Regions from separate parts of the Sinomonas flava genome, predicted to be linked through region 2. Evidence: predicted binding sites of a transcription regulator. Region 2 holds the regulator's gene; the other holds the start of a gene.
What was found. Region 2 encodes Rex, which represses fermentation and respiration genes when NADH is low (regulators of the CRP and FNR family bind a similar motif). Its sites were predicted from a motif close to CTTGTGAANNNNTTCACAAG; they were not measured.
Positions count from the first base shown of each region.

Region 1 (8,877 bases), on a different contig from region 2:
CGGGAGACCGCGATGGCCTCGTGCGGCGCGTGGCGGTCTGCGGCGGCGCTGGAGACAGCCTGTTCGACGCGGTGCGCGAGTCAGGGGCGGACGTCTACGTCACCGCCGACCTGCGCCATCATCCGGCCTCCGAGGCCCGTGAGTCCTCCGCCGACGGACGCCCCTACCTCGTGGACGTCAGCCACTTCGCGAGCGAGTGGCTGTGGCTCCCCGCTGCGGCTGCCGCGCTCGACAACGTGCTCAAGGACCAGGGCCACACCGTGGACATCCGCGTCTCCACCATCAACACCGACCCCTGGGACTTCATCCTGACCCCGAGCGAAGGATAGAGTCGCAGGCCACACAGGCGCTGCGTGGCAGCGCCGTCGAGAGCGCTTCGGCGCGACCGAGGAGGAAGACGATGCCCAAGGCTCCCGCCGCCGAACAGCTCAGGCTCTTGGACCTGGCCGCCCTCGACGCGAAGCTCCACTCCCTGGACGTGCGCCGCCGCGCCCTCGAGGCCGATCCCCGCCTCGGGCCTGCGAAGACGGCCCTCGAGCAGGCTGCGGAGGCGGCGCGGTCAGCGGATGCCCTCGTGGCCAGCGCCGAGGCAGAGCTCGCTGCCGTCGAGGCGAAGGTCGCGGAGGTGTCCACCAGGATCGCCCGCGACGAGTCGCGCCTGTACGCGGGCGGCCTCTCGAAGGACCTCGAGGCCCTTCAGAAGGACATCGCCGGCCTCAGCGCCCGGCAGAGCGACCTCGAGGACACCGAGCTCGAGGTTCTGGAGAAGCTCGACGGGCTCCGCGCAGCCCAGGGTGAAGCAGCGGAAGCTCTCGGGCATGCGCAGGCGTCAAGCCAGGACCTGCGGGACGAGCTCGACGAGCAGCTCGGAGCCATCGCCCAGGAGCGCTCCGCAGTGGCACGGCAGCGCTCGGACTTCGCCCGCGGGATCGACGCCGGGCTCTTGGACGTCTACGAGAAGACCCTCGCCAAGCGCGGCGTGGGCGCGGCCAGGCTGTTCCACGGGACGTCCGAGGGCTCCGGCATGGCGCTGAGCCCCGGGGACCTGGCCGCCATCCGCTCCGCAGCTGAAGACGAGATCGTGTTCTGCCCGGACTCGGGGTGCATCCTTGTCCGCTCGCCGGAGTGGAGCTAGGGCGGAAGGATCAGTCCCGAAGGATGAGGGCGAGGGAGCTGGGCTTCCGCGCTGTCGCCGGCACAAGCTCGGCTTCCCAGCCTTCGCAGGCGACGGCGAGCAGCGCCTCGGGCGTGGCGGGCGCGGTCCCGCGGCGCCTGAGCAGGTGGCGGACGAACTCCCCCCGGTGGTGCTTGGCGAAATGGCTCACCACGCTGCGCTTCCCATCGCGCTCGCGGAAGACATCGACGCTCACCGTCGACGCCGGCGGGGGAGCGTAGGCCGCGGCGTAGGTGCTCGACCGGCAGTCGACAACAAGCCCGTCCCCCGCCCGAGTGGCCAGCGCCTCTGCAAGCCGCGGCTTCCAGAACGCGGCGAGGCGCCCCAGCCCCGGCAGTGCGGTAGACATCGACAGCCGGTACGCGGGAACGGCGTCGGCGAAGCCCACCGCCCCCCACAGCGCCGACACGACGACGATCCACTCGTCGGCGCGGCGACGCTGGGCTGGGGTGAGGGAGCGGTACCCCAAGGCCTCGTACAGAACCCCCGAGTACACGAGGTGCGCCGGCCCCGCCGGTTCGGTCAGGAGCCGGAGGTTCCGCTCGACGTCGTGCGCGAGCGAGGCACCCACGCCGAGGGCTTCGAGCGCGTCGTCGCGGCCGCTCACCTCCGTGAGCGCCTCGATGACCTCCTTCCGCGCCACCTCGAGCGCGGGAAAGCTCAGCGCGGAGAGGTCGACGGCGGGACCCGGCGGCGCGGGCGTCTTGCCCTCGGAGGGCGGAAGGAGGATGAGCACCCGCCGAATCCTACCGTCGCTGCCGTCAGAGGCAGGCCAGTGCAGCTAGACTTGACGGTCGAGGACAGGTCGGCTGGGCGACCGCGGGGCGGCTCCATCGGGGCCGCCGCGAGGAAAGTCCGGGCTCCACAGGGCAGGGTGGTGGGTAACGCCCACTCGGGGCAACCCGCAGGCCAGTGCCACAGAAAGCAGACCGCCACCGTCGCCGTGCCGCAGGCGCAGCGACGGCGGTAAGGGTGAAACGGTGGTGTAAGAGACCACCAGCTCCCCGGGTGACCGGGGAGGCTCGGTAAACCCCACCCGGAGCAAGGCCAGACAGGGCGCGTGACCAGGGCTGCCCGCCCGAGCGCCCGGGTAGGCCGCTCGAGGCCGCCGGCAACGGCGGTCCTAGATGGATGGTCGCCTCCCGCGCCAGGGCAACCCGACGCGGAGACAGAACCCGGCTCACAGGCCGGCCTGTCCTCACTCGCACAGGATCCTGAACTCTCAAGGATCCTCCAGCCGCGAAAACGAGAGCCTGTGAGTGACTTCACAGGCGCCCGGGGGTGCCCCCCGATCCGCCCCACGTACACTGGAAGTGAACGTAGAAGTTCTCGAGCCGGGCTCTGCGATCGCAGGCCCGGCTCTCCCATGACCTCGGGCCACCCTGCCCGGGGGCACGCGCACGAGGGAGTGCGCGAACAGAGAAAGGCACCTTGTGAGCACAACGACGGAATCCGCACTCGGCACCTGGATCGGACGCGAAGCGGCCGCTGAGGAGATGATCCCGATCATCGGTCGCCTCTACCGCCAGAACAACGTGGTCACCTCGGTCCACGGCCGGAGCCTCATCAACCAGTCCGTGGTCGGCCTGCTCAAGGCGCACCGCTGGGCCCGCCAGATCGACAGCGAAGAACTCAGCCTCGAGGAGACGCTGCCCATCCTCAAGGCGCTCGACTCCCTGGAGCTGGGTGCCGCATCGATCGACCTCGCCCGCCTCAACGAGAAGTTCCGCGCCGAGGGCCAGGCCCTCGGGCTCGAGGAGTTCCTCCGCGCTGAACTCGCCGAGATCGTCGGCAAGCGCGGCGCCGACCCGCGCACCAGCACCGACGTCGTGCTCTACGGCTTCGGCCGCATCGGCCGCCTCGTGGCCCGTATCCTCATCGAGCACGCCGGCGGCGGCCACGGCCTCCGCCTCCGGGCTATCGTGGTCCGCAAGGGTTCCGACAAGGACCTCGTCAAGCGTGCGAGCCTCCTGCGCCGCGACTCGGTGCACGGTGCCTTCGAGGGCACGATCACGGTCGACGAGGAGAACAACACCATCCTCGCCAACGGCACGCTCATCCAGGTCATCTACTCGGACAGCCCCGCCTCGGTGGACTACACCCAGTACGGCATCGACAACGCCATCGTGGTGGACAACACCGGCCGGTGGCGTGACGAGGAGGGCCTGTCCCAGCACCTGCAGAGCAAGGGCGTGGCCCGGGTGCTCCTCACTGCGCCGGGCAAGGGCTCGCTGCCGAACATCGTCCACGGCATCAACCACGGTGCGATCTCGGCCGAGGACAAGATCGTCACCGCGGCCTCCTGCACCACGAACGCGATCACCCCGGTGCTCAAGGCCGTCAACGACAAGTACGGTGTCGTGCACGGCCACGTCGAGACGGTCCACTCGTTCACGAACGACCAGAACCTCATCGACAACTTCCACAAGGGCAACCGCCGCGGCCGTGCCGCCGGCCTCAACATGGTGATCACCGAGACCGGCGCTGCGAAGGCCGTCGCGAAGGCACTCCCCGAGCTCGCCGGCAAGCTCACGGGCAACGCGATCCGCGTCCCCACCCCGGATGTTTCGATGGCCGTGCTCAACCTCAACCTCGAGCACGAGGCGACCAAGGACGAGGTCAACGCCTACCTCCGCGAGATGTCCCTGCACTCGGACCTGCGCAAGCAGATCGACTACATCGACTCGCCCGAGGTCGTCTCCACCGACTTCGTCGGCTCCCGCCGCGCCGGCATTGTCGACGGCCTCGCCACGATCTCGACCGGCAAGAACCTCGTCCTGTACGTCTGGTACGACAACGAGTTCGGCTACTCCTGCCAGGTGGTCCGCGTCCTCGAGGAGATGGCGGGCGTGAACGCGCCTTCCTTTCCCGTGCAGCCGGTGACGGACGACGCGGTGTTGGCAACAACTCGGTAGCAATCGGCACGGTCTCTGGCTTCTCCGCCCGCCACGGGGGCAAGATGCACCTATGGAAGCAACGGAGCATGAGAGCACGCTCGAGCATGCGCTCGACGTCGCCAGAGCCAACGCCAAGCAGGCCAAACTGCTCGTGGACCACGCCAAGGCGCGCCTCGCGTCCGGGGAAGTCACACCGGAACGCGTCGCCCAGCTGGAGGAACTCCAGCGGGTGGCGGATGAGGACCTCCAGCGCGTGATCCGCGAGCAGTAGGGGCCCCTGCCGCCGGAAGGCCCCAGGCACGTACGACGACGAAGGGCGCCGCACCCAGGTGCGGCGCCCTTCGTCGTGCTCAGGCAGGCGTGGAATCAGACGTGGGTGTGCCCACCCTCCGCGGGGCCTTCATGGCTGTGCTCGTGCCCGTGCTCGTGGTCCTGTTCGTGCGCGTGGTCGTGGTCGTCATGGCCGAACGGGTCGGGGTCGACGCCGGGCATCCAGGTGAGCCCGGGGACTCCCCAGCCGTGCTTGCGCGCGGCACGACGGGCCTTCTTCGCGTACCGCTCGATGAGCCGATCCACGTACAGCTTGCCGTCGAGGTGGTCGTACTCGTGCTGCATGACGCGGGCGAACCAGCCGGTGGCCACGAACTCGACGGGACGGCCGTCTCCGTCGAAGCCCTCGACCTTCGCCCACTCCGCCCGCTGGAGCGGGTATCCCTCGCCGGGGAAGGACAGACAGCCCTCTTCGTCGTCCTCAGGGTCGGGGGCCGCGCCTGAGACCTTCCCGAGGGTGAGGCGTGGGTTCACGACGACGCCGCGGGGCGGGACGCCGTCGTCGTTGGCGAACTTGTAGACGAAGATCCTCAGCCCGACCCCGATCTGGGGCGCCGCCAGGCCCACGCCGTGCGCGGCGTCGTTCGTCTCGTGCATGTCCTCGATGAGGGTCCGCAGCGCGTCGTCGAACTCGGTCACCTCGGCGGCCCGCCGGTGGAGCACGGGCTCGCCCCAGACGGTGATGGGATGGACGGTCACGCGGGACTCCTCTCTCGGAACGCACACGAGGCCGCCGGGACGGATCCCAAGCGGCCTCGTGGCTGGCCGGAGAACCGGCCTCTTCGGGGTGAGTAACGGGGCTTGAACCCGCGACCTTCTGGACCACAACCAGACGCTCTGCCAACTGAGCTATACCCACCGTGGTGGCTTCCGGGGCGTTCTGCCCGGCGAAAGCAACGAGAAATAGTCTACCTGCTGTTTGGAGTGGTCATGACCAAATCAGCACTCGCCGACGAACTTTTTCCGCTGTGGAGGTCACGCTGTGCCGGCTTGTGGCCGACCCGCGACGATGCGCTGGGCGATCGCCTGGGCGGCGGCGCTCTCCGGGCCGGGAGCGGGGACAAAGACGGCTTCCCGGTAGAAGCGGAGCTCATCGATCGAGTCCCGGATGTCGCCCAGTGCCCGGTGGTTGCCCGTCTTCGCGGGCGATTGGAAGTAGGCCCTCGGGTACCAGCGCCGGGCCAGTTCCTTGATCGTCGAGACATCGATGACGCGGTAGTGGAGGTGGCCGACCACCTGCGGCATGTCGCGGGCGAGGAAGAGCCGATCGGTACCCACGGAGTTCCCGCCGAGCTGCGCCCTGTTGGGCTCGGGCACCCACGCCCGGATGTACTCCATCACCTTCGCCTCGGCCTCCTCGAGCGTCAGCCCGTGCGGCAGGGCGTCGATGAGCTTGGAGTCCGTGTGCATCCGGCGGACGAAGTCACTCATGCCCGCAAGCGCGGACTCCGTGGGCTTGATCACGACGTCGACGCCATCGCCGAGAATGTTCAGCTCCGAGTCCGTGACGAGCACGGCGACCTCGATGAGGGCATCGGCGACGGGATCAAGGCCCGTCATCTCGCAGTCGATCCAGACAATATGTTCATTGGTGATGGGCACCCGCCCAGACTACCGTCCGATGCCCGGCAGCCCGGCGTCGTGCGCGGCGCCGATGCTACGATGAAACGGCCGCCGCGCCTGCGCGTGCGCAGGCCAACTGACCCGATGCGGGCTCCGGACCATGAGCCCACCTGTCGAAGAACGGACGCGCGATGTCTCTGCCCTCCCAGCCCCTCGCCCGATCGGGCATGGACGGTGAGGGCCCTGAGATGGCCGATCCGAAATGGCCGCTGCTGTCCGGATTCGCGGGCTCCCTCGCCGTGATGATCGGCTCCTTCGGAGTCGGCTGGCTCGCTCCCGCGTCCGAGCTGCGCCGCTACACGCTCTTCATCTGGATGCGCACCGAGATCCTCGGCGTCGTGATCAGCATCGTGCTGCTGGCGTTCGGCGGGATGCTGCTCGTGCGCTCCTGGCTGAGGCTCGGGCAGTCGGTGAGGGTCTGGGGGAGCCGGGCCCGCAAGGCCACCCTCGCCGCCTTCGCACTCTGGGGCGGCCCGATGCTGTTCACGGTGCCGCTGTTCAGCCGCGACGTCTACTCCTACATCGGCCAGGGTCGCCTGATGCATGAGGGCCTCAACCCGTACGAGGTGGGCATCTCGGCCCTGTCGAACTACTACCAGCTCGGCGCCGACAAGATGTGGAGCGAGGCACCGACGCCGTACGGGCAGCTGTACCTCTGGATCGAGCAGTTCGTCGTGTGGGCGACCAATGTGCAGCCCGAGGCGAGCGTGTTCCTGTTCCGGCTCGTCTCGCTCGTGGGCGTCGCCCTCGTGGCTGTGTACGTTCCCAAGCTCGCCTCACTGCACGGCATCAACCCGCACCGGGCCCTGTGGCTGACGGTCGCCAACCCCCTCTTCCTGACCAACTTCATCGCCGCGGTCCACAACGACGCCCTCATGGTGGGGCTCGCGGTGGCGGGCGTGTACTACGTCGCGGTCCACAGACCGCTCCTCGGCATCGTGCTCGTGACGCTCTCGGTCTCCGTCAAGCCGATCACGGCGCTGCTCCTGCCGTTCCTCGCGCTCATGTGGGCGGGCCGAAGAGCCTCCTGGCCGCGGAAGGTGCTCTATCTCCTGGTCACCGGGGCGCTCTCCTTGGGGCTCCTGTACGCCATGAGCCTGCCCAATGGGTTCGGCTTCGGCTGGATCAGCGGGCTCGCGGCCCCAGGCAGCGTGTCGATCTGGTACGCCCCAGTGGGGATGATCGGCATGATGGTCTCCACGCTCACCGCCTCAGTGGGGCTCGGGTGGCTCGACGTCGACCGGGTCGTGTTCAACCTCGGCAAGGTCGTGGCGCTCGGCATCGTCGCCTGGCAGCTCCTCCGCGGCACGCACGACCGCCTGGTGCGGCGCATGACTCTGGCCTTCGCTGCTGTGGTGCTCCTGTCGCCCATGATCCAGGCGTGGTACATCGTGTGGCTCATCCCGTTCTTCGCGGTGACCGGCATCCGCGACGACTGGCAGGTGAAGACGCTGTACTTCATCGTCTCGTTCTTCATGATCTATGGGATCTCGGACCAGCTCGACGTCTTCCCCTACCTGCAGGAAGGCGACAACCAGCTGGCGCTGGCCATCGCGCGCAACACCGCGGCACTCATCGCGCTGCTCTTCGCGCTGTACCTCATCTTCATCGACCCGAAGACGCGCAAGCTCTTCAGGCCCAGCGGTCGCTCCCTCCTCGCCCGCGTGTTCCCCTAGGAATCGGATCCGGGGGCCTGTCTGGCTGCTCCGCGGTCCAAAGGCGGCCGTTGCGGCCGACGCAGACAGGAAGGGCCCGGCGCCTTACGGCGTCGGGCCCTTCACGGGCGCCCCAGGAGGGAATCGAACCCCCGACCAAGAGATTAGAAGGCTCCTGCTCTATCCTCTGAGCTACTGGGGCCGGCTGTGAAAGTCTATCCCGGCGGCGCCCGCGGCAGCGCACCGGCCCGGGCCGGGGGATCAGCAGCCCTCTTCTCCTCCACAGACGCACGCCTCGGCGTGTCGTCCACATACGCGCCCCCGATCCTCGTGCTTCTGAATCCCCGCGGACAGGGTGGTGTCAGGCCTCCCAGCCGGGGACGGCCACGGATCGGAGGTCTTGGCTATGAGCAACACCGTCACGCTGCGAGGCTGGGTCGGCACCGACCCGACCAAGGGATTCACGAAGGCCAACACGTTTTACACCCGCTTCAGGCTCTCGGTAAGCGAGGGCCACTTCGACCGCGAGCGAGGCGCGTGGGTCGACACCCACACGAGCTGGTACACGGTCGTCTGCTTCGGTGCATTTGCCCAGAACGTGGCGGAAAGCGTCCGGAAGGGGCAGCGGGTCATCGTGATGGGGAAGATCCGGGTCGCGACCTGGCAGAGGGCAGATGGGACTTATTCGAAGGACGTCGATCTCATGGCCAGCTCGGTCGGGCACGACCTCGCCCTCGGCATTGCTGTCTGGAATCGGCGCCGCGACGAGCCGGCGGGGCGCACGTCCGCCATCCCGCTGGCCCACATCGAGGGCGTGGGGCCGGTGGACCCGGCCACCGGGGAGCTTCCCGAGATGCCGTTCGACCCTGACGAGCCGCCGTTCGGAGACGTCCCTGACTACCCGGAGCTCGAGGCCCGCGACGTTCCGGCCCTGGAAGACCGCCCGAGCGACGAGCTTGGACCGGAACAGCGGCTGCTCTCGGCCTGAGCACCCGCCGGAGCGGAGGGGCCACACAGGCCTCCCCGCCCCGGCGGATGTGTGATCGCCAGCCGCACCCACTAGATTTAAGGCCATGGCGGAATTCATCTACACCATGACCAAGGCCCGGAAGGCAGTGGGCGACAAGGTCATCCTCGACGACGTGAGCATGTCGTTCTTCCCCGGGGCCAAGATCGGCGTCGTGGGGCCGAACGGTGC
Region 1 covers NZ_BAAAQW010000003.1:201,039-209,915, reverse strand. The annotation lists gene ABD298_RS03665 (Nif3-like dinuclear metal center hexameric protein) at 1-329, shown strand, start outside; gene ABD298_RS03660 (zinc ribbon domain-containing protein) at 401-1,135, shown strand; gene ABD298_RS03655 (YaaA family protein) at 1,146-1,910, opposite strand; RNA gene rnpB (RNase P RNA component class A) at 1,976-2,373, shown strand; gene ABD298_RS03645 (glyceraldehyde-3-phosphate dehydrogenase) at 2,608-4,089, shown strand; gene ABD298_RS03640 (hypothetical protein) at 4,142-4,342, shown strand; gene def (peptide deformylase) at 4,438-5,100, opposite strand; tRNA gene ABD298_RS03630 (tRNA-His) at 5,188-5,260, opposite strand; gene orn (oligoribonuclease) at 5,377-6,003, opposite strand; gene mptB (polyprenol phosphomannose-dependent alpha 1,6 mannosyltransferase MptB) at 6,213-7,700, shown strand; tRNA gene ABD298_RS03615 (tRNA-Arg) at 7,809-7,881, opposite strand; gene ABD298_RS03610 (single-stranded DNA-binding protein) at 8,086-8,667, shown strand; gene ettA (energy-dependent translational throttle protein EttA) at 8,753-8,877, shown strand, end outside.
Region 1: ABD298_RS03645 (glyceraldehyde-3-phosphate dehydrogenase) is a predicted target of Rex. The motif match lies at 2,427-2,446, and genes of this name have one in related genera.

Region 2 (8,877 bases):
TTCCTGGGGATCGACGACGCCGGCCGCGCGTCGCTCGTCTCGACGGCCGGCAACGCCGACACCCATGTGATCCTCCGCGGGGGATCCGACGGTCCGAACTACTCGGCCGACCAGGTCCGGGCCGCCTCCACGGCGATGGCCGGCAAGGGCCTGAACCCCCGACTCATCGTGGACGCGAGCCACGCCAACAGCGGCAAGGACCACCACCGCCAGGCCGAGGTGGCCCTCGAGATCGGCGCCCAGCTTGCGAACGGGGGCGACGCGGCCGAGGCAGTGGCCGGCGTTATGCTCGAGAGCTTTCTCGTCGGCGGGGCCCAGGCGCTCGACGTCGTCGAGCACGCGGCCGGCCGCACACAGCTGGTCTACGGCCAGAGCGTGACCGACAAGTGCATGGAGTGGGACGTCACCGGGGAGGTCCTGGAGCGGCTTGCGGAAGCTGCCCGGACGCGCCGCGTTCACAGGAGCCACTCCAGCCACTAAAGTAATTTGCATGACTGCGATGGATTTCTCTTCCTCGCGTTTCCTCACCGTCGCTGAGGTCGCCGAGATGATGCGCGTGTCCAAGATGACGGTGTACCGGCTGGTCCACTCCGGGGAGATGCCAGCGGTGAGGTTCGGGCGGTCCTATCGGGTGCCCGAGGCGGCCGTCGAGCAGTACCTAAAGAACGCCGTGGTCGACGGCCGGAGCGAGACCGCCTGACGGGTACGGTATTCTGTTCAGGAACGTTTAACGTCACGTCACCAGCAGTTGGTTGAAGCCGCCCTGTGCGCCCGGCCAGCAGCCGGGACAACTACTGTAAGGAACTTACGTGGGTTCGGTTATCAAGAAGCGCCGCAAGCGCATGGCCAAGAAGAAGCACCGCAAGCTGCTCCGCAAGACTCGTCACCAGCGCCGCAACAAGAAGTAGCCGCGCCGCCCCCGTCCGGGGTGCCAGTGACACGAGGCCCGTCCCCGACCGGGGGCGGGCCTCGCTGCGTCCCCGCCGAGGTCACCCCGTGTGGCGCCGAGGTCACCCCGTCCCCGCAGTGCGTACGCTGCGCTACTTGCGCAGTCGGGCGTAGCCGCGCCAGAGGCCGTATGCGGCCCCTCCGACGGTGGCGAGCTTGAGCCCGAGGGTGGCGGCCTGCCGTCCCGAGCGGAAGTCGTAGATGGGCCAGTTGCGCGCATGGGCGTGCATGCGCAGCCGCGTGTCGGGATTGATCGCCACAGGATGCCCCACCATGGTCAGCAGCGGGATGTCGTTGTGCGAGTCGGAGTACGCCCAGCAGCTCCGCAGGTCGAGCCCCTCCCGCTCGGCGAGCTCGGCGACCGCCTCGGCCTTGGCGGACCCGTGCAGGATCTCGCCGACCAGCCGGCCCGTGTACGCTCCGTTCTCGATCTCGCCCACCGTTCCCAGCGCCCCGGTCAGGCCGAGGCGCTCCGCGATCACCGAGGCCACCTCGATCGGTGTGGCGGTGACGAGCCAGACCCGCCGGCCGACGCGGAGGTGCTGCTCGGCCAGGGCCTTCGTGCCGGGCCAGATGCGGGACTCGATGAACTCGTCGTACACCTCGTGCCCGAGGGTCCTGACGTCGTCGCTGAGGATCCCCGCGGCGAGGGACAGCGCCGAGGCCTGGATGGAGTGGATGTCCTCGAGGCTCTCGCCGCGGAAGATGAAGGCCGCCTGCTTCCACGCGAATCCCAGCGCGTCGCGGAAGGTGAAGGCCCCCCGCTCGTACATCTTGCGCCCCACGTGGAAGAGGCTCGCGCCCCGCATGAGGGTGTTGTCGACGTCGAAGAACGCCGCCTCCCCCGGCCGGTGGGGCTGTGCTGCGCGCACGCCGGCAGCCGTCTTCCTCTCCAAGGGCATGGTCCGAGTCTAGCGACGGGCCCCGCAGCGCGGCGGCGCGCTACCGTTGGTCGCATGCGCACGCCCGAGATCGTCCTCGTCACGAAGCACCAATGTCATCTCTGCGACGACGCACGCGACGTCGTCGCCCGCGTCGCCTCTGAGGCGGGCCTTGCCTGGGAGGAGCGCAGCATCGACGATGACCCCGCCCTCCACGAGCGCTTCGCGGAGGAGGTTCCCGTGGTCCTCGTGGACGGGACCCAGCGCGACTTCTGGCGCATCGACGAGGCCCGCCTGCGCCGCATAGTAGAGGCCGCACGGGCCGTGTGAGGCGCTTGCCCTCCAGACCGCAGGGGCGCTCCGGGCCGCGTGGCTTTTGGCCGAGCCCTCGCGGCGGTTCTAGAGTGGATGGGGCCGCCGACGCGGCCGCGTGTGAGGGAAGACCCCGCGCGAGGGAATGAGGTGTGCAGGTGGCAGGACGGGCCCGGACGGGGAACGAGGGGCCTGCCGCTGCGCCCGACGGGAAGAGGCTCCCGCCTGCGGTGGTCGCCCGCCTCACGGTGTACCTGCGAGCCCTCAATACCTTCATCGCGGACGGCACGGAGCGCGTGTCTTCCGACGCCCTCGCCGACGCCTCCGGGGTGAGCTCGGCGACCCTCCGCAAGGACCTCTCCCAGCTGGGCTCGTACGGCACGCGCGGGGTCGGCTACGAGGTGGGCAACCTCGAGGAGCACATCTCGGCCGCTCTCGGCCTCACGCGCCACTGGCGGGTCGCGATCGTGGGAGCGGGCAACCTGGGTCGCGCGCTGGCCCGCTACGGCGGGTTCGGAACCCGCGGGTTCGACGTTGTGGCACTGCTGGACACCGATCCTCAGATCATCGGCAACGAGGTCGGCTGGCTGCGGGTCTCCGACGCTGCCAACCTCGAGGCGATCTTCGACCGGACCCGCACGAATATGGCGGTGCTCGCGCTGCCGGCGTCGGTCGCGCAGACGGTGTGTGACCGCGTCGTCGCCGCCGGCGTCCGCAGCATCCTCAGCTTTGCCCCGACCATCCTGCAGGTTCCTGAGGGCGTGACGCTGCGGAAGGTGGACATGGCCACCGAGCTCCAGATCCTCGCCTACCACGCTCAGCGCGGGGAGTCGGGTGGGGAGAGCGGCCTGCCTGCCCCGGCGCACGACGACGATGCCCACCCGGGCGGGGACGCCGCCTGATCAGGGCGCACGATCAGGGCGCAGCCCGTAGAGCCCCCGCCCGAGGAGCGCACGACGGCGCCACGCGCCCGGGGTGCCGGGCCCGGCTGAGGCGTGGGCCGGCGTCGTGCGCTGGTGAGGCGGCAGGTCAGCGCAGGTATCCGCCCCCGAGCTTGGCGGCGCGTCGGGCTGAGACATAGCGGCTGGAGGACGGCAGCCACGAGACGACGACCGCTGCGAGGAAGAGGGCAACGGTCGCGAAGGAGACAGCGTAGGCCCCCGCCGGGAGGGGGAACATGAGCTGGGCGGGAAGGCCGAGGGCGGCCATGAGGGCGAAGGAGCCGACCGTGCTGAGCAGCGAGAGGCCGGCCCACACGGTGAGCAGGATGCGCACCCAGTTCATTCCGGCGCGCAGCCCCAGACCGAGCAGCACGGCGATGCCCGCGCCGACGATCCCCGAGACCCACGCCATCGGCGTCATCATCGATGTGAACTGCTGCATGAAGCCCGGCGGAACGGTGCGGCCGCTCTCGGCGGCGGCCATCGCGATGCTGTCCCGCATGTACGCCTCGGCCCACTCGATGATGAAGGGGATGCTCAGGAGCGGCAGGACCCCGTACGCCACCATGAGCCAGAACGCCACGGTCAGGCTGACCGGCCGCTGCAGGCCGACCACGGGCATGCCCGGGAAGGTCCCGCTCGGGAGCTGGCTCGGCCACGGGCCTTGGTACGAGCCCTGCGGGGGCATCGGCTGGTAGGCCGGAGCCTGGGGCTGCTGGCCTGAGGAGGGGTACGGGTTCCCGTGGGGCTGGGTCATGGCGTCACTGTCCGTAGGGGTTTCCGAGGGAGGGGCCCTTGGGGCCCGAGTACGGGTTGGCGAACTGGTTCTGCGCGGCGAGGAACGCAGTCACCGGTGACCGGAAGAGGGCCACGATTGCCGCGACCGCGAGCGCGATCGTCACGAGGGCGAACAGGCCTCCCGAGAAGACGCTGCCGATGGTCAGGCACAGGAAGATGGTGCCGGTGGTGCGCGCCCAGCGTCTCCCCTTCGGGAGGAAGATCCCGCAGACGACCAGCACGGCGGCGTTGACGACCACGCACGCGAGGGCGAACCAGACGAATCCGCTGATGAACTGGCGGAACTGCGCGAAGGACATGCCCGACGACGACCCGCTCGCCTGGTCGTACAGCTCCCGAAGCGCGTCGGCCGGGATCGCCAGGGCCACGATGGTGGCGAGCACGGCGATCACGAGCTCCACCGCCGCCGTTGCGAACAGGAGCACGGACGCCGACCGGACGGCAGACCGCTGCTGCTGTGGGGACGGGGCCCCGAAGCCTGCCGTGGTGCCGTAGGGCGGAGGATACGCGGGCTGGCTGTACTGGCCTTGGCCGTACTGGGGCGGCTGCTGGCCGTACTGGGGTGGCTGCTGCCCGTACGGCGGTTGGCCGTACTGCGGTGGCTGCTGCCCGTACGGCGGTTGGCCGAACTGCGGTTGGCCGTACTGCGGTGGCTGCTGGCCCTCGTGCCCGGGAGCGTATTGACCGTAGCGGGGCGCGGGGCGGCCGGCTGCGCCCGGGCCCTGCTCGGATGGATTGCCCGAGGGCTGTCCACCGGAGTCGCCAGTCTCCCGGCGCTCCGGCTGCTCGCTTCCGGGCGGGAAGGAGGGCGTGCTCATGAGGGTCCAATCATCGAAGGACCGACGGGAGCGGATGCGCGCCCCCGCCGCGTTGACCACAGCCTACCTTCTGGCCGCTGGCGCATCCGCGACTCAGGCGTGCCTCGCCACTCCGTCGAACCAGGTCCGCGAATTGGGCACCCACATGAGGACTGCGGCGGTGACCGAGATGAGCGCACCGAACCAGTTGGGGCCGCCGTTGCCGCCGGAAGCCATGATCGCAAGGATCAGGTTCAGGGCGGCGACGCCGGAGAGGGCAAGGCGGGCCCACTGCCTGCCCTCCTTCATCTTCATCGCGAGGATGATCTGCGCCGCGGCGAGCACGAGCCCGATGAGCACCAGGACGAGCAGGAGGGCCCCGAACGCGCCCGCCAGCGCGAGGGCCGCGAGCCCTGCGAGGATGCCGAAGAGGCCGAAGACCACGCCGAGCGCTCCGCCGATGAGCCAGATCCAGTAGGACACCTTGAGCTCTGTCGGCAGCCCGTTGGTCGTGAAGATGCCCGAGAAGCCCCCGACCGGCATGACGTCCTGCACGCTGCGCGGGGCGTCTGTCGGCATTTCGAAGCGGAACCCTCCCGGCTGCTGGTACCCGGGCTGCTGGTACCCCGGAGCGCCCGCGTACGGACCGGTCCCGGGTGGCGGCGGAGGAGGAGGGTTCTGGCTGTAGGGGTTCGGGGCCTGCGGGTTCTGGCCTTGTGGGTTCTGCCCCTGAGGATTCGGGCTGTGCGAGTCTCGGCCCTCGGGGCTGTCGGAGGCCGGCTGCTCATACGGGGTGCTCATGGCGGTCACTGTATCCCTGCGTGGGCATGCGTACTAGAGGCCGTCGCCCATATGGAAAGGCCCCGCCCCCTTCACGGGAGCGGGGCCGGTCGTCTCGGCCCGGAGGCCGGGACGGAAGGGGTTACGCCTGGGCGGCGACGAACGCGAGGTCGAGGGAGATGACGACCTTGTCGGAGACCAGGACACCGCCAGCCTCGAGCACAGCGTTCCAGGTCAGGCCGAACTCCTTGCGGGAGATGGTCGTCTCGCCGGAGACGCCGGCGCGGGTGTTGCCGAACGGGTCGACCGCCACGCCGTTGAACTCGGTCTCGATAGTGACCTGCTTGGTGGTGCCCTTGATCGTGAGGTCGCCGGTCACGTCGAACTCGTCGCCGTTCGCCTCGATCGAGGTCGCGGTGAACGTGATCTCTGGGAACTGCTCGACATCGAAGAAGTCGGGGCCCTTGACGTGGGCGTCGCGATTGGCGTCGCCGGAGTCGAACGAGGCGGTCTTGATCGAGGCGGTGGCCTTGGTCTCGGCGAGGGAGTGCCCGACCTCGACGGTCGCCGTCGCGTCCGCGAAGCGGCCGCGGACCTTGCTGATGCCCGCGTGGCGGACGGTGAAGCCGATCTCGCTGTGCGAGGCGTCGAGGTTCCAGGTTCCAGTGGTCAGGCCGTGGGGCAGCGTCACGGGGCTCATCTCCTTGAAGGTTGATTGAAGCGTCAACTAAACGATGCATCCATCAAAGCATGCATTTGCATATAAGCACAAGGGGTGTGATGCGGTTCATGCAGGGAACTCTCGGGTGGGCGTGATAGTTCTACCTTTCGTAGAACTGGCTTCGCTGGCCGAGCCCGCGATTTCGCTGCCGCCCGCAACCTTTGAGAAACTGGATGTCATGCCCACCTCCACCGTCCATCTTCTGCGCCACGGCGAGGTTCACAACCCCGCCCGGGTGCTCTACGGCCGACTGCCGGACTTCCACCTGTCCGCACTCGGCCGGGAGATGGCCGAGTGCCTCGCCGAGCACTTCGTGCGGCAGGCGCACGACGGTGCGCGGTTCGTCCTGCTCGCGGCGTCGCCCCTGACCCGGGCCCAGGAGACGGCGGCGCCCACCGCGGCCGCGCTCGGACTCGAGGTGGAGACGGAGCCGCGCATCATTGAGGCCGAGAACCACTTCGAGGGCCTGCGGGTCACCAAGGGCGAGCTCCTGCGGCCGCGACACTGGCGCTACCTCGTCAACCCGCTCCGGCCCTCCTGGGGCGAACCCTACGAGGAGCAGGCGGCCCGCGTGCTCGGGGCCGTCGCGGACGCGGCGCGCGTCGCCGTCGAACGCGGCGGAAACGGCGCCGAGGCGATCCTCGTCGCGCACCAGCTGCCCATCTGGGCGGCCCGGCTGAAGGCCGAGGGTCGCAGGCTCGCCCACGATCCCCGCCGCCGCGAGTGCACCCTGACCTCGGTCACGTCCCTCGACGTCGACGCGGACACCGGCGCCGTCATCCGCGTCCGCTACTCCGAACCCGCCGCCCGGCTCCTCCCCGGAGCAGCCTCGACCCCCGGCGCATGATGCGCGGAAGAACGAAGAGCATGACCCAGCAGACCCCCGTCCCCGGAACCTCGAACGGCCTCTCGCGCCGGCGGATCCTCTCCGCAGCAGGAGCGGCGACCGCGTTCGGGCTCGCGGCCGTGCTCTCGGGCTGCGCCGCGGACGACCCGCTGGCCTCGCAGGCCCGCGCGGGAGACAACAAGAACTACGTGGCCGGCGACGGCTCGGTGACCGAATACGCGAAGGAGACGCGCAAGCCGCCCGTTGCGTTCACCGGGACCCTGTACGACGGCACCAAGGTCAACTCGGCCGACTTCGCGGGGAAGGTCACGGTCCTGAACTTCTGGTTCGCAGCCTGCGCGCCGTGCCGCGTCGAGGCCCCCGAACTCAGGGACCTCCACACCGAGTTCGCCGCTCAGGGCGTCGCCTTCTACGGGGTGAACCTCCGCGACGAGCAGGGTACCGCGCAGGCATTCGAGCAGAACTTCGGCATCACCTACCCGAGCTTCAACGACAAGGACGGCCAGGTCCTCCTCGCGCTCTCCGGCATGGTCCCCCCAGGCGCCGTCCCCACGACCCTCGTGCTCGACAAGCAGGGCCGCGTGGCCTCGCGCGTGCTGGGGCAGCTCGAGAAGGGCACGCTGAAGGCCCTCATCACGTCCGCGGTGGGCGAGTAGCGTGGGCGGCGTCTTCAGTGACACCGTCCTCAACGGTTCCCTCCTGCTCGCCCTCCCTGTGGCGCTCCTCGCGGGGCTCGTCTCGTTCCTCTCCCCGTGCGTCCTCCCGCTCGTGCCCGGGTACCTCGGCTACGTGACCGGCCTGACCGGCGTCGACCTCGCGAAGCAGCGCCGCGGGCGCATGGTCGCAGGCATCGGCCTGTTCGTGCTCGGCTTCACGGCGGTCTTCGTCGCCACGGGCGCCGTCTTCGGCCAGCTCGGATCGTGGCTCGCGATCTCCTCGGGCTGGCTCACGCGGGTGCTGGGCATCGTCGTCGTGATCATGGGCATCGTCTTCATGGGCGGCCTCGGGATCTTCCAGCGTGAGGCCCGCGTCCACGCCCGGCCGCCGGCCGGACTCTGGGGGGCGCCGCTGCTCGGCATCACGTTCGGCCTGGGCTGGGTCCCGTGCATCGGGCCGACCCTCGCGGCCGTGCAGCTGCTCGCGTTCTCCGACGGGGCGAGCGCCTACAAGGGGGCGCTGCTGACATTCGTCTACTGCCTCGGGCTGGGCGTGCCCTTCCTGCTCATCGCCCTGGGCATCCGCCGGGGCCTCGGGGCTATGGCCTTCTTCAAGAAGCACCGCCGCGCGCTGCAGGCGACCGGCGGCGGCCTGCTGATCCTCGTCGGAGTCCTCATGGTCTCCGGCGTGTGGAGCCATTGGATCAGCCAGCTGCAGATCTGGATCGGAACCGTGGAGCTGCCCGTCTGATGACCGAGACAAAGACCAAGACCCCCAAGGGCGCGAAGAGCCGCGGGAAGCAGGCGCGGCGCGACGACGTCGCGCTGCCGGCCCTCGGTGTCACCGGCATGCTCCGGTGGGCGTGGACGCAGCTGACGAGCATGAAGACCGCGCTCTTCCTGCTGCTCCTCCTGGCGGTCGCCGCCGTTCCGGGCTCCCTGTTCCCCCAGCGGCCGGCCAACCCCGCTGTGGTGACCCAATACCTCAAGGACCACGCGGACTACGGGCCGATCCTCGACGCGCTGCAGATGTTCGACGTCTACTCGTCGGTCTGGTTCTCGGCCGTCTACCTGCTGCTGTTCATCTCCCTCATCGGGTGCGTTGTCCCGCGGGCGATCGCCCACTGGAAGGCTTGGCGGTCCAAGCCCCCGCGCACTCCTGCGCGGCTGTCCCGCCTGCCGGTGTACGGCACGCT
Region 2 covers NZ_BAAAQW010000008.1:94,216-103,092, forward strand. The annotation lists gene ABD298_RS14225 (3-deoxy-7-phosphoheptulonate synthase) at 1-480, shown strand, start outside; gene ABD298_RS14230 (helix-turn-helix domain-containing protein) at 491-700, shown strand; gene ABD298_RS14235 (30S ribosomal protein bS22) at 810-908, shown strand; gene ABD298_RS14240 (HAD family hydrolase) at 1,041-1,850, opposite strand; gene ABD298_RS14245 (glutaredoxin family protein) at 1,905-2,159, shown strand; gene ABD298_RS14250 (redox-sensing transcriptional repressor Rex) at 2,300-3,043, shown strand; gene ABD298_RS14255 (hypothetical protein) at 3,171-3,839, opposite strand; gene ABD298_RS14260 (hypothetical protein) at 3,844-4,698, opposite strand; gene ABD298_RS14265 (hypothetical protein) at 4,792-5,478, opposite strand; gene ABD298_RS14270 (YceI family protein) at 5,600-6,148, opposite strand; gene ABD298_RS14275 (histidine phosphatase family protein) at 6,357-7,025, shown strand; gene ABD298_RS14280 (TlpA family protein disulfide reductase) at 7,046-7,681, shown strand; gene ABD298_RS14285 (cytochrome c biogenesis CcdA family protein) at 7,683-8,432, shown strand; gene resB (cytochrome c biogenesis protein ResB) at 8,432-8,877, shown strand, end outside.